Regions from separate parts of the Alteromonas sp. H02 genome, predicted to be linked through region 2. Evidence: predicted binding sites of a transcription regulator. Region 2 holds the regulator's gene; each other region holds the start of a gene.
The links. Region 2 encodes ArgR, which controls arginine synthesis, uptake and breakdown. Its sites were predicted from a motif close to ANTGAATANNTATTCANT; they were not measured.

Region 1 (4,875 bases), 650 kb from region 2:
GATGTTCCACAGGATCTGACGTAACCGCGTACCGTCTACCTCCACCTGCTTAGGTAACGGTTCAACTATATTGGTGATCAGCTCCAACGATTTGTCTTTTGCCAACAAGCGGATTATCGAGCTCAGCTCTTCAGTGAAATCGCGCAATGATACCGTTTTCAGTGAGAGCTCCAGCTTATCGCGGTCGAGTTTATCCAAATCGATAATGTCGTTAAATATGTTGCCAAGGGTAATAGCACTGGCATAGATGGTGCTCACCCAGCTCCACTGTTCTTCGTTAAGCTCGGTATCACGCAGCATACGACTTAGCCCTACAATACCATTAAGCGGCGTACGCAATTCATGGCTGATGGTGGCAATAAAGCGGGTTTTGTCGGTACTGGCTTTGGCTGCCGCACTTTCGGCCTGCTTGCGCTCGGTCATATCACGACCAAAAGCAAGTAACCCCAACCGGTTACCTTCGTGGTCAAAAAAAGGCACCCGACGCATTTCAAAGAAACGCCGACGGCCGTCGGCAAAACGTAACCATAGCTCATCAGTGATGCTGGCATTGGTTTCAAGTACCTCATGATCGCTGGCCACTACCTGGCGGGCGAGTTCTTCTTCATAAACATCGTGTGGAGTAAGGCCAAGCAATTCTCTCTCAGACATACCAGTCAATTGCTCCGCCACCCGGTTACACCCGGCAAAGCGCCCTTCTTCGTTGCGGTAATAAATCAGATCCGGCGAGGCATCAATAATAGAACGTAGCAACGTAGATAAGCGTCGGGCCTGGGCCTCTTTCTCCGACTTATCCTGAATTTCTTTTTCCAGTTCTTTAAACACCGTTTCCCGTTCTTCCTGGGCGTGTTTACGCTGCTCTATTTCGTGGTTGAGCTGGCGAATATTGTTTTGCAGCTCGCGGTTGAGAAACACATCTTCTTCACGAAGGTGTTCCAATTGGCTGACCACTTCTTTTAAATTCGTTCGCGAATGTTCCAGTTGCTTTACCAATTCACTGAAAAAGTACAACACCCAGGGCGCCGACAGCATGGTAAGGATAACGGCACTAATAAAGTCATCAGGCTGCACGTCACTACCAAGGCTCACGCGGATGACGTACGAGCCGCCCACGGTAAATGCCAGCGTTAGTACGACAAACAATACACTTAGCTTAATAGTGCCAAAGCGCTCTACAAACTGCGCAAAACGTATCGCCCAGGAATCATTCGGAGTTTCTTGTTGCATAACTGAAATACTTCGTTGTTTAGTGCCGCTATCCTAGCAGGTCTTAGCGACATTCGCATAGGTTACTGCGCTGCGAAAAACCGATAAAATGGCCCGGTGTTAACTGTTTACTTTTATTCTCTTGCAATAATTGTCTACGCAACACTGGGCTTTTGCGGTAATTATTGGTTTAATGGAATCCTAGCCTGCCTTTATAATTGGTTCAATCTAACCGTACAGCGGACACCACCTGGTAAGACTGATACGGTAGCCTTGTTCACTGCTGTCTATGAAGCAGCCAGATTAATTTAAAATAAACATTCAGTGTTGCTTACGAAAACTGGGTAAATACCCAAATATTACGACTTTTTATGCAACTTAAGTTGTAGACATAAAACCCTGACAATGGTTTTCCAGCTACGATTGAGTATTTTTTTTCGATTTTTTTTGCGTCCAAGAATACAGCTAAGCCATTGATATTTATACACAACAAAGATTGTATACGATTTCATAAAACCCGGCCTACACATTCCGATTGATTTTAGGAATCAATATCGGTATTTTGTACGGCCCGCTTGGCAATAGTGCATAAAAATGCGGTACATGACTGGTATCCACTAATAATAATTAACGACAAACCGGCGCAAACTGATTTTTCTATATTTTTCAGTTGATTACGCGTTGTTACGACGTTGCAAAGCCACTTCTGGCCAAAAATGCAGCGCATACCTTGCCCAGTCTAAGGTTTAAGGAGTTAAGAGAATGAGTTTATATAATCCCAACGATTCACGGGATAACTGTGGATTTGGTTTGATTGCCCACATAGAAGGTGAAGCCAGCCATAAGCTGGTAACTACTGCTATTGAAGGGCTTGACCGCATGCAACATCGTGGCGGTATTGCCGCAGACGGCAAAACCGGTGACGGTTGTGGTCTGCTATTACAAAAGCCCGATGCCTTCTTCCGCATGATCGCAGAGCAGCATGGCTGGAAGCTCAGCAAGAAATATGCTGTGGGAATGATTTTCCTTAATCAGGACGAGACACTGGCACAAGCTGCGCGGGAAGTCGTTAATGAAGAGCTGCAAAAAGAAACCCTGGATGTTGTGGGCTGGCGTGAAGTGCCGGTTAATCACGACGTGCTGGGTGAACTGGCGTTAACCGGTGTACCACAAATCGAACAGGTATTTGTTAACGCGCCGGCGGGTTGGCGTAAACGCGATCTTGAACGCCGTTTATTTATGGTGCGTCGCCGGGTAGAGAAACGCCTCGAAAACGACCCTGACTTTTATGTTGCCTGCCTGTCTGGCCTGGTAACTATTTATAAAGGCCTGGTAATGCCCAAAGGCTTACCTGCCTTTTATAAAGATCTCGCCGATGAAGATCTGAAAAGCAGCATCTGTGTATTCCATCAGCGCTTTTCTACCAACACGTTGCCCAAATGGCCGCTGGCCCAGCCTTTCCGCTATCTGGCGCACAACGGCGAAATTAATACCATTAAAGGTAACCGCGACTGGGCAATGGCCCGTACCGGTAAATTCGCCACGCCACTGATCCCGGATCTGAAAGACGCTGCCCCTTTTGTTAACACTGAAGGCTCTGACTCATCGTCGCTGGATAACATGCTGGAACTGTTCCTGGCCGGTGGTATGGACCTGTTCCGTGCCATGCGCTTACTGGTGCCACCAGCATATCAGAACAATGACACCATGGATCCCAAGCTGCGTGCATTTTACGAGTTTAACTCAATGCACATGGAACCCTGGGATGGTCCTGCCGGTATCGTAATGACCAACGGTCGTCACGTTGCCTGTAACCTGGACCGAAACGGCTTGCGCCCGGCGCGGTATGTGCTGACCAAAAACGGCTTCATTACGCTGGCCTCAGAAATTGGTATCTGGGATTACGAACCTGAAGACGTAGTAGAAAAAGGCCGCGTTGGTCCGGGCGAAATGCTTGCAGTTGATACCTACAACGGCAAAATCTGGCGTTCTACCGAAATTGATGACGAACTGAAAGACCGTCACCCCTATCATGAGTGGATTGAGAAAAACATCCGTTCATTAACGCCGATTGAAAATATGGATGCCTCTCTCATTGGTCAGCGGGTATTCAACGACGACACCATGGCGGTGTATCACAAGCTGTTTAACTACAGCTATGAAGAAATCCATCAGGTGATTAAAGTACTGGGTAAAGACGGTCAGGAAGCCGTAGGCTCAATGGGTGATGACACGCCAATGGCAGTGTTATCTTCCAAACACCGTACCCTGTACGATTATTTCCGCCAGCAGTTTGCGCAGGTGACAAACCCGCCTATCGATCCGCTGCGGGAAAACCACGTAATGTCACTGGCGACCTGTATTGGTCGTGAGCAAAACGTGTTTAGCGAAACCAGTGGTTATGCTGATCGCGTGTTATTTAAATCGCCCATCCTGATGTACACCGATTTAAAACAGTTACGTGAATTCAACCCTGAACACTATTATTCAGAAGTTATTGATCTGCAGTATTCACAGGATGAAGGCCTGAAGAAAGCCATTGAGCGTGTGTGCCACGAGGTAGAGTACCTTGTGAAACAAAAACGCGCCGCTTTTGTAGTGCTGTCAGACCGTAACATCAAGCCGAACAAGCTGCCTATCCCTGCCGCGATGGCCGTTGGTGCAGTTCACCGCCGCTTGGTGGATCAGCAGTTACGTTGTGACGCAAATATCGTGGTAGAAACCGCATCTGCCCGTGACCCGCATCACTTCGCCGTACTGATTGGTTTAGGTGCTACCGCGGTTTATCCGTTTCTGGCTTATGAAACCATCGAGCAACTGTGCGAAAAAGGTGAGCTCGACGTAACCGCGATGCAGGCCGTATTGAACTACCGTAAAGGTATCAATAAAGGCCTGTATAAAATCATGTCGAAGATGGGTATCAGTACCGTTGCGAGCTACCGTAGCTCTAAACTGTTTGAAGCCATCGGTATCAGCCGCGACGTAGTGCAAATGTGCTTTAAAGGGGTGACCTCCAGAATTGAAGGCGCGTCTTTCGACGACTTCCAGCAGGACGCCATCAACCTGTCGCGCGTTGCCTGGCTGAAACGTAAGAAAATGTCCCATGGTGGCTTACTTAAGTATGTTCATGATGGCGAATACCATGCGTACAACCCGGATGTCGTCAAAACCCTGCAAAAAGCTGTGGTTAGCGGCGAATATGCCGACTATCAGCAGTACGCAGCACTGGTTAACGACCGCTCCCCTTCTCACCTGCGCGACTTAATGAAAGTGCTGCCAGCGGGTGAAGCAGTGGATATCAGCGAAGTTGAACCGGCGGAAAACCTATTCCCACGTTTTGACACCGCGGCCATGTCTATCGGCGCACTAAGTCCGGAAGCACACGAGGCGCTGGCGATTGCCATGAACCGTTTGGGCGGTCAGTCAAACTCCGGTGAGGGTGGTGAAGATCCGAAACGCTTCAACACCGAAAAGAACTCTAAAATCAAGCAGGTCGCCTCTGGCCGTTTTGGTGTTACGCCACATTATCTGGTTAATGCCAATGTTATCCAAATCAAGGTTGCACAGGGTGCAAAACCGGGTGAAGGTGGTCAGTTACCTGGTGATAAAGTCAATAAGTATATCGCGCAGCTGCGTTTCTCGGTGCCGGGCGTAACCCTGATTTCACCA
Region 2 (4,875 bases):
CTGGGGTTATGCATCTAACTCTGTTTACATTCAGGATTCATGGGCAGCTTCTGCTGACCTGACCGTTGATTTTGGTCTGCGTTATGACTGGTATGAGTCAAGCGGCGAAATCCGTGAAAACCAAAACTTCATCGACCGTTACGGTTTCACCAACAGTACCGACATCGACGGCCTGGACGTGATTTTGCCACGTATCTCATTCGAATGGTTTGCGGGTGATTACACTACTGTACGTGGTGGTATTGGTCGCTTCTCTGGTGGTGCACCAAGCGTTTGGATTTCAAACAGCTACTCTAATGACGGTGTTATCTCTGATGACTACGAAGATTTTGGTTCTGGTATGACTTACCAGGTTCCAACCACGCCAGATGCAGCGACTGGTCAGTACATCCCACAAGACGTGCTGGATGCCCTGGCGAATACCGCTCCGGATGGTTCAGTTAACGCACTGCGTCCTGACTTCGAAATCCCGGTAACCACTAAAGTAAGCTTAGGTGTTGCACACGAGCCGCAGATTGATGCGCTTGAAGGCTGGGTATTCTCTGCTGACGTATTGTACAACAAGCTTGAAAATGCCACGTATTGGTACGATCAACGCTGTGAAGACCCAGTGGGTACAGCGCCAGACGGCCGCGGTGTTTACGACTGTAGCAATGGTCCGGAAGCACTGGTTGTAGGTTCAGTTGATGATGGCGACTCAATGCTTTACGCAGTGTCTGCGACCAACGAGTGGGATACAGCATACGGTACGTTTGATTTCTTCACCAGCTACACTTACGCAGATGTTGAAGATGTTGGTTACGGTACGTCTTCTACTGCAACCTCTAACTACTCTGACTTCGCGGCCTATGACCGTCAGAAGCCTCGCGCTGGTACGTCAAACTTCCAGACCGAGCATCTGTGGAAAATGCGCTTTAACTGGAGCAAAGAGCTGATCGACGGTTATCAAACCAAAGTATCGGTATTTGCGACTCGTCGTTCTGGTCAGCCTTACAGCTATACCTTTAACGAAAACAACGCGTGTGTGCTAGATGCCGATGGTGGTCGTTGTGCTCGTGAGAGCCGTAACGATGATGCCGGTCACCTGTTGTATGTACCATCTGGTCTGGACGATCCATTGTTCGCAGCCAGCTCATTTGGTGGTGACCTTGCCGCGCAACAAGAGTTTATGGATTACATCGCTAACTCTGAGTTAGCTGGCTACGCTGGCGGCATTGCCCCACGTAACGGTGACAACTCTCGTTGGTCAACAATTATCGACGTCCGTATCCAACAAGAACTGCCAGCATTTATGCCAGAGCATAAGCTGACCGTGTTCTTCGATATCGAGAACTTCGGTAACCTGTTAAATGACGACTGGGGTCGTATTGAGCGTACCCGTTACGAGTATGAGCGTGCAGTAGTATCTGCTCAAATCGTTGACGGCCAGTACGAATACTTCGACCTGAGAAGCCCAAGCCGTATCGAGAACTTAGAAGTACTGTCTCAATCAGTATGGCAAGTTCAGTTCGGTGTTAAGTACGACTTCTAATAGTTAAGTCTTTATACCTAAACGAAAAAACCACCCGCGAGGGTGGTTTTTTTATGTCTGGAAATGCGCGTGAAGGCAAAAGATTGCAACGCTATGCGCGTGCTGACGCTACACGTTGTCGAATAAGTCCTCTACACGCTGGCGCAGGTTTTCGATTTTAGTAACATCGGCCGGCGCAATAAAAATGGTGTCATCACCGGCAATGGTACCCAGCACACCGTCTTTTTTACTTAGTGAATCCAGCAAACGCGCGATGAGCTGAGCAGCCCCCGGACTGGTGCGGATAATTACCATCACATTATTATGGACAATATCCAGTACCAACTGCTTGAGTGGGCTTTTAGCCGTTGGCATGCCCAGTTCCGGCGGCAGGCAGTACACCATGTCGCCACGGGCATTGCGGGTGCGCACCGCGCCAAATTTACTTAGCATGCGGGATATTTTACTTTGGCTGATATTGTTGAAGCCCTGATGTTTGAGTCCTTCAACAATTTCGCCCTGAGAACCGTAACTTTCTGCCTTGAGGATGTCTTTGAATGCTCTGACGAGCTCTTCCTGCTTATGATTTGCCATTAAAATCCTGACGTTTATTAGTATCGTGATGGTAGCCTTGGTGGCTATGCAATAATGGTTAATCGATTCGGCTTACCCGTCGGCTTGGTGTATACTATGACTCGCGAAGGGTTCAGGCCGGTATGATTATTCTTACCCTAACTGTATAAAACCAGTTATTTTGCCTTGTTTTGCATGAAAAAACAACATATTTGCATAACTATGCAGTTATGTTGAATATAACCCGATTATTCGCTCGTTCATCCCTCATAAGACTAATAGGTGATTGAGTTTTAGGCTGACATCCTTTAGTGTGTTCGGCCGTTATTAAACGTGATTCTTTCCATAGGAGAAATGGTATGAAAGTAGCCGTGTTAGGTGCTGCCGGTGGTATTGGTCAGGCGCTGTCACTGTTGTTAAAAACACAACTGCCAGCGGGTTCTGAGTTAGCTTTGTACGACGTTGCGCCGGTTGTTCCTGGTGTTGCTGTAGATTTAAGCCACATCCCTACTGCAGTTAAGGTTACCGGTCACGGTAAAGACGATCTGGCTGAAGCATTAACCGGTTGTGATGTAGTATTAATTCCAGCAGGTGTTCCTCGTAAGCCTGGTATGGACCGTTCAGACCTGTTCAACATCAACGCTGGTATCGTGAAGGCGCTGGTTGAAGGTATTGCAGATAACTGTCCTTCTGCATGTACCTGTATCATTACTAACCCGGTTAACACCACCGTAGCAATCGCTGCCGAAACGCTGAAAGCAAAAGGCGTTTACGACAAGAACAAACTGTTTGGTGTAACCACTCTCGATGTTATCCGTGCCGAGACGTTTGTTGCTGAACTGAAAGATCTGGACCCTGCAAATACGCATGTACCGGTAATCGGCGGCCACTCTGGTACTACTATTCTGCCACTGCTGTCTCAGGTTGAAGGCGTAGAGTTCTCTGACGATGAGATTTCTTCACTGACTACCCGCATTCAAAATGCCGGTACTGAAGTCGTTGAAGCTAAAGCGGGCGGCGGTTCTGCTACCTTGTCTATGGGTCAGGCGGCAGCGCGCTTCTGTCTGTCTCTGGTTGCTGCTATGCAAGGCGACAACGTGGTTGAGTACACTTACGTACAAACCGACGACAGCGACGACGCAGCGTTCTTCTCTCACCCTGTACGTTTAGGTCCAAACGGTGTAGAAGAAATCCTGTCTTACGGCGAACTGAGCGCTTTTGAACAAAAAGCCAAAGAAGATATGCTGGAAGGCCTGCGCGGCGACATCAAACTGGGTGTTGACTTCGTAAACGGCTAAGCGTCCTCTTACGTTATTTAAGAAACCGGCTCTCGTAGCCGGTTTTTTTATGTCCTAAAGTAGTGTTCACAAAATCATCATTTATGTGGCGAACTATCGGCGTTGATTTATACTAGGCGAGAGGCGGATTGGTATCCGCCGCTTGCTAATGAGTCGGGCAGACAGTGATTCTCTTACCCGGCTAAGCACTATCGGTATTTTGCAGTATAAAAGGGTGGTGGGGTGAAGTTCGTTACAAGAATGGCGTTGAGCCTTGCTGTGTTTCTGAGCTGTAACGGTATAGCCTGTGCTAATGCTGGTGCACAGCAGGCGCCGTCGCAACCCTGGCACAACATTGACTTCGTAACCCATAGCTCAACGTTTTACGATGCTTTCAGAGACCAGGCGAATACCGAGCCCGGTTTAGCTGCCGACGTTTACAGGGCATTGTTTAGCCAAATGGGCTTTGTGCCCACAATCCGGCTGGATGTGATCAGCCGAATCAATTCACTGGACTTTGACTCCGAGTCGGCCTGCAGCGTGTTAATGCTAAAAAGTCCTGCACGGGAAGCGGCATTTACCTTTAGCCTGCCAGTCGATTTTTTACTCTCACACCGCCTTTATCAAACAAATGAGACGCCAGCGGTTCCGGCTGAGGTACTCAATGATAAAGGTGAACTACTTAGTCTTTCGGCGCTATTTTCGCAGCGGGAAAACCACCAATTGATTGTGCTGAAAGGGCGTTCTTACGGGTCTGTTCTGGATGCGCAGATAAGGCAGTTACCCGATGCTGCAAAATATACGCGCTGGGGCAGCAATCAGTATGATGCTGACATCAGAATGCTTGCCAGAGGCCACGGAAATTACATTCTCGCTTATCCCTATGATATTCATCGTGAAGCGGCAAACTTTGCAGGAGTATCATTTAAAAGTACGCCGATTGCCAACAATACAGCGATCCGCACCGGGCATATTATGTGTACAAAGACACCCCTAACTTTGGCGTTTTTGGAAGAGGTAAATACTCACTTACGTAAGCTATATCATCAACAGGTTTATATTGATGCGCATTTAAAGCATACCCCGCCGGACTCGCATCAGGCCCTGCATGAAGGTGTTGCTTACCTGAGATCGTTGTAATAAAAAAACCACGCCGAAGCGTGGTTTTTTGTTACAAACTACTGCGCAAAACAGCTTTCAAAATCCTCATTTACTCTTTGTAAACTGCGGTTTTTCAAACAATTTTTGCTTGTAAGAGCTAGCCGGTATTACGCATACCGATAGCAATACCACTGATCGCCACCATCATGGCTTTATCCAGCGTGGCATCATGCTCGTCTTCATCTAACTGACGCAGACGGGATAACAGCTCGATTTGCAGGAAGTGCAGAGGCTCAAGGTACTGAGCACGAATGTTCATCGACTCTTTACCTTGTGGATCGGCTTCCATAATGTCGGCCTGGCCGTTGATATCCAGCTGCAGCTTAATGGCTTCCTGTAGCTCCGCGCGCAAAC
Region 3 (4,875 bases), 180 kb from region 2:
TGCCGACCGCGGCTTCGATACCCGTTGTACCGACGACTTCGCCGGTAACGATATCTTCCATAACGAACAGGTAGGATTCATTGCCAGGCGCAGACACATCGCGGCTGAACGCTTCCAGTGACTTACCGATTTTACGCTTGAGCAGGCCTTCGTTGACCGGCAGCGACGTAAAGCCGATGCCGGATTCTTCTGCTACTGCATACAGGGCGTCATAATCACTCGATCGGATAGGGCGAATAATGTACATGAGCAATTCCCGGTTAATTAGCGTGCGGCTACCACGCTCGCAATAGCACGTTCAAAACGAGTCAGACCTTCGGCAATGTCTTCGTCCGGGATAACCAGAGACGGAGCAAATCGAACAACGTTAGCGCCGGCTACCAGACACATCAGTTGTTCCTCGGTAGACGCGTCGAGGAATTTACGTGATTCGCCCTTAAAATCGTCGTTTAAAGCACAACCTAGCAGCAACCCTTTACCACGAATTTCAGCAAACACTTTGTGCTTGGTGTTGATGGTCTCCAGGGTGTCACGGAACAGTTGCTCTTTTTGTTTCACGCCGTTTAGTACCACCGGATCGTTAACAATATCAAAAGTACGTTCGGCCACAGCACAGGCTAACGGGTTACCACCATAGGTGCTGCCGTGAGTACCAGGCTTAAGGTGCTGGGCAATGGCTGTGGTGGTGAGCATTGCACCTACCGGGAAACCGCCGCCAAGTGCTTTGGCTGTGGTCAGGATATCCGGCACTACCTCCAGGCCCATGTAAGCGTAAAGATGGCCGGTACGACCTACGCCTGATTGAACTTCATCGAAAATCAGCAGTGCGTTGTGCTTGTCACACAATTCGCGAACACCTTTAACAAAGGCGGGATCCGGCGAAATGATACCGCCTTCACCCTGCAGTGGTTCCATCATTACCGCACAGGTTTCATCTGATATCAGTGCTTCAAATGCTGCCAGATCGTTGTAATCACAATGCTCTACAGCGCCCGGTTTTGGGCCGAAGCCATCAGAGTATGCTGGCTGGCCGCCTACTGTCACGGTGAAGAATGTCCGGCCGTGGAAGCCCTGAGTGAAAGCGATGATCTTTTGTTTGTGCTCACCATACTGCTCGAGCGCGAAACGACGTGCCAGTTTCAGAGCGGCCTCGTTAGCTTCTGCGCCTGAGTTAGCAAAATAAACGCGCTCAGCAAAGGTATGGTCGGTGAGCTTTTTGGCCAGTCGCAATGCCGGCTCATTGGTGAAAACGTTACTCAGGTGCCATAGTTTCTGACCCTGCTCAGTTAAGGCATTAACCAGCTCTGGGTGACAATGGCCCAGTGCATTTACGGCAATACCGCCGGCGAAATCAATAAACTCGTTACCTGCCTGATCCCAAACTCGCGAGCCCAGACCACGCACCGGTACCATTTTTGCCGGGTTGTAGTTAGGAACCATGACTTGATCAAACATTTCGCGGGTTACCTGCATTTTTTCACCTCTAACTGTTGGTTATCGTCATAAATCCGCGTCATTCAGGCTGGCGTATTTATGGCTTCAATTCATTTTTTAAGCGCTCCAGTATGCCACCTTAAATGGCTGTTGTCTTGTCTATTACCTTTCCTCTAAGGCAGTAAAATCAAGGGGTCTGGCACTTATTGCATAAAAAGTGAATAACTATCCATATATATGAATATGCGGCCGTCGGGGCAATAATATTGGCGGATTCTGCGCCATGCTGGTTATAGTGAGGTTTTTGCCTGTAAAAAAGGCTTTACGGCTGAATGATTATGAATCGGTTGAAAAAGCGCATTTTGGATCTTCGTAATGACTTATTCACCGCTGTTTTGTTCAGAGATCGGTCAGTATAGGGAGCTGATGAAGGGTCTGGCTATGCAGTTTCTGAAGCAAATCGGACTCAATAGCACAGCCCGCGATGAACTTGTTATGTTCGTCATCGAGGAACAGGTTATTGTCTTTTAACATGCGATATTTGGCGTAATAACGGGCCTGTTGCAACACCTGTGTGAGCGGATCAGCATCCTCTGGCAATACGTCCTGCAGCACCTGTTGCATGGCGCTGGTATATCCAACGCGTTTAAATACCATGTATTCAAACAAATGCAGGGCTGCTTTGTCACTGTGCTCATCGATTAAAGGCAGCAATTGATTTGGGTCTGGTACCAACTGAATTAGTGCCGAGTGCAGATTACGTAATTTTGCTTTCTGCGCATGGCGTAAAAAGTCCAGATGCACCTGTTCAAACAAGCGAAAATACAGCTTAATAATAACACTTCGACCCAGTTGGCTAAAAAGGGCCAGGGTGTAGGCGTCAAAGGGTTTTACCTTGTGGCTTTTAGCAATGGTTTCAGCGGTTCTCGCGCATATCAGACTGAACTCCCAGACTTTGTGTTTTATTTGCGGAAACGGATCGCTGATTAGCGGTAAGGTCTGTTTGTATATGAGGGCTGGGATAACCCGCTTTACATTGTCGATACCAATAAAGCTCAGAGCAGTTTTGAGGGTATCTACGGCAACCACATCACCGCGGGCATCGCGGCGTCGGTATTGCGGTTGGTTTACCTGTTTAAGTAGTTCATCAACCAGCCAGGGGATATTTACCGCAATGGCTTCAACTTTGCTGATGGTGGCCGATGGTGTGGCGAGTAAGTCTATCAGGTTGGTAGTATGTTCTGACCAGTTCAACAGGTTTTCACATACATCCTGGGTATCGGCCAGTGTCTGGAGCAGCTTTTTATCGATAACCGTGTGCAGTTGCTGGTTAATTTGTTGCACATAATTGGCCTGGATTTTCGCCGTTTCCAGTTTGTTTTTAATGGCGTCTTTTTCGACTTTTAGCAGCTGACGGCGGGTAAAACTTTGCTCAGACTCGGCGTAACTCACTTCGCCAGGTGCACGACGACCAACCATCGCTTTGGCAAGCTCAGGTGCCAGCAGTAAATAGTTAAATCGTTTAGCAAAAGCTGGTGGGGCTAGTAACCGCTCTACCATTGAAGTCCCGCTCTATCCATGTAATACCCGAACCTTATCTGTTTTGCAATGCTAAGGCTAGGACATGTTTGTGTTTGTTCAGGCAATCAGACCGTTAAAATAACCTGTGCCTTACATCGTATTGTTCAGCGTAACGGACTGACCGTTGAATTCTGATACACAATTGATATCGGCATCTGCTGAGACAACCTTAGCCAGTAGCAGAAAGTTTAGCAGAACCTGATGGCCATACTCGGTAAGTAGTGACTCCGGGTGATACTGAACACCCCATACCGGCAGGTTTTTGTGTTTCACCGCCATAATTTCAGGTGTCTCGCCGTCATCGCTCCAGGCAATTATTTGCAGGCAGTCGGGGATAGAAGCCGGATCGATAACCAGTGAGTGGTAGCGGGTGACCACAAACTGTTGCGGAATATTAGTAAACAGACTGTCGTTATTGTGCTTAACGCCGGAGAGCTTGCCATGGCGAACCTGCAGGGCATTGGTTACTGAAGCGCCGAACACCTGGCCGATAGCCTGATGACCAAGACATACGCCCATGATGGGGATGATACCGGCAAACTGACGGATTACCTCCAGACTGACGCCAGATTCATTGGGTGTGCAGGGGCCAGGCGAGATAACAATTGCCTGAATCTTTGCAGGATCGATATCAGCCACTGTAATAGCATCGTTACGCACGACCTCAAGTTCACAACCCAGCTCCTGAAAATACCTTGCCAGGTTGTGACTAAAGGAGTCGTAATTATCGATCAGTAGTATCAAGGTTTAATCGACTGCTTAGGGCTTAGCGATAAATCCCACTGCTTCGTAGGTAGCCTTGAGTGTGGCGGCCGCACGGACCCGTGCTTTTTCAGCGCCCTGATGCATTACCTCATCAAGATAAGCCCGGTCGGCACGTAGTGTGTTAAATCGCTGTTGTAATGGTTCAATCAGTGCAACCACTGCATCAGCCACGTCAGACTTTAAATGACCATACATTTTATCTTCATAAGCAGGTACCAGTTCGTCCACTGTTTTGCCGGTAGCCAGTGACAGAAGTGTGAGTAAGTTAGTTACCCCTGGCTTTTCTGCCCAGTCAAAATAAATACGCGCCTGCTCGTCTGAGTCAGTCACTGCACGTTTGATTTTCTTGGCAACCTTTTTGGGTTCTTCCAGCAAGCCGATAAAGTTGTTCGGGTTGGTGTCTGATTTAGACATCTTCTTATCCGGCTCCTGCAAGCTCATAATGCGGGCACCGAACTCAGGAATATAAGGCTCCGGAATGCGGAAAGTGTCGCCGTAAATGTTGTTGAAGCGGGTAGCGATATCGCGGGTAAGCTCCAGATGTTGTTTCTGATCTTCACCTACCGGCACTTCATTAGCCTGATAAAGCAGGATATCGGCGGCTTGTAAAACCGGGTAGCTGTAGAGGCCTACATTGATATTGCTGGTATTGCGGGCCGACTTGTCCTTGAACTGGGTCATGCGGTTCAGTTCACCCATTTGGGTAAAGCAGTTTAATACCCAGGAAAGTTGTGCGTGCTCAGGCACATGAGACTGCAAAAACAGCGTACTCCTGGTTGGGTCGATACCACAGGCCAGATACAACGCCAGACCATCCAGACAAGCTTCTTTCAGCTTAGCCGGGTCCTGACGCACCGTAATGGCATGCAAATCCACAATCATATACAGACAGTCGTGTGTTTCCTGCATGGAGACCCACTGCTTCAGCGCACCCATGTAGTTACCCAGGGTAAGCTGTCCGGATGGCTGACAGCCGCTCAATACGATTGGTTTTGCGCTCATTACTTATTTACCTATTCACACTTAGTTACTTAGAAGACACTGTAGCCAGTTCGTCACGCATTTGCTGGATAACTGCGGCATAGTCCGGCTGAT

Region 1: gltB (glutamate synthase large subunit) is a predicted target of ArgR. The motif match lies at 1,790-1,807, and genes of this name have one in related genera.
Region 3: AC566Q_RS01615 (aspartate aminotransferase family protein) is a predicted target of ArgR. The motif match lies at 1,651-1,668, and genes of this name have one in related genera.

What each region holds. Positions count from the first base shown of each region.
Region 1 is NZ_CM185021.1:1,188,725-1,193,599, reverse strand. It holds gene arcB (aerobic respiration two-component sensor histidine kinase ArcB) at 1-1,227, opposite strand, end outside; gene gltB (glutamate synthase large subunit) at 1,969-4,875, shown strand, end outside.
Region 2 is NZ_CM185021.1:539,440-544,314, forward strand. It holds gene AC566Q_RS02455 (outer membrane beta-barrel protein) at 1-1,531, shown strand, start outside; gene argR (transcriptional regulator ArgR) at 1,640-2,104, opposite strand; gene mdh (malate dehydrogenase) at 2,443-3,381, shown strand; gene AC566Q_RS02470 (hypothetical protein) at 3,604-4,500, shown strand; gene ppc (phosphoenolpyruvate carboxylase) at 4,619-4,875, opposite strand, start outside.
Region 3 is NZ_CM185021.1:355,913-360,787, forward strand. It holds gene astA (arginine N-succinyltransferase) at 1-247, opposite strand, end outside; gene AC566Q_RS01615 (aspartate aminotransferase family protein) at 265-1,473, opposite strand; gene AC566Q_RS01620 (HDOD domain-containing protein) at 1,834-2,994, opposite strand; gene AC566Q_RS01625 (anthranilate synthase component II) at 3,106-3,759, opposite strand; gene trpS (tryptophan--tRNA ligase) at 3,775-4,782, opposite strand; gene rpe (ribulose-phosphate 3-epimerase) at 4,808-4,875, opposite strand, start outside.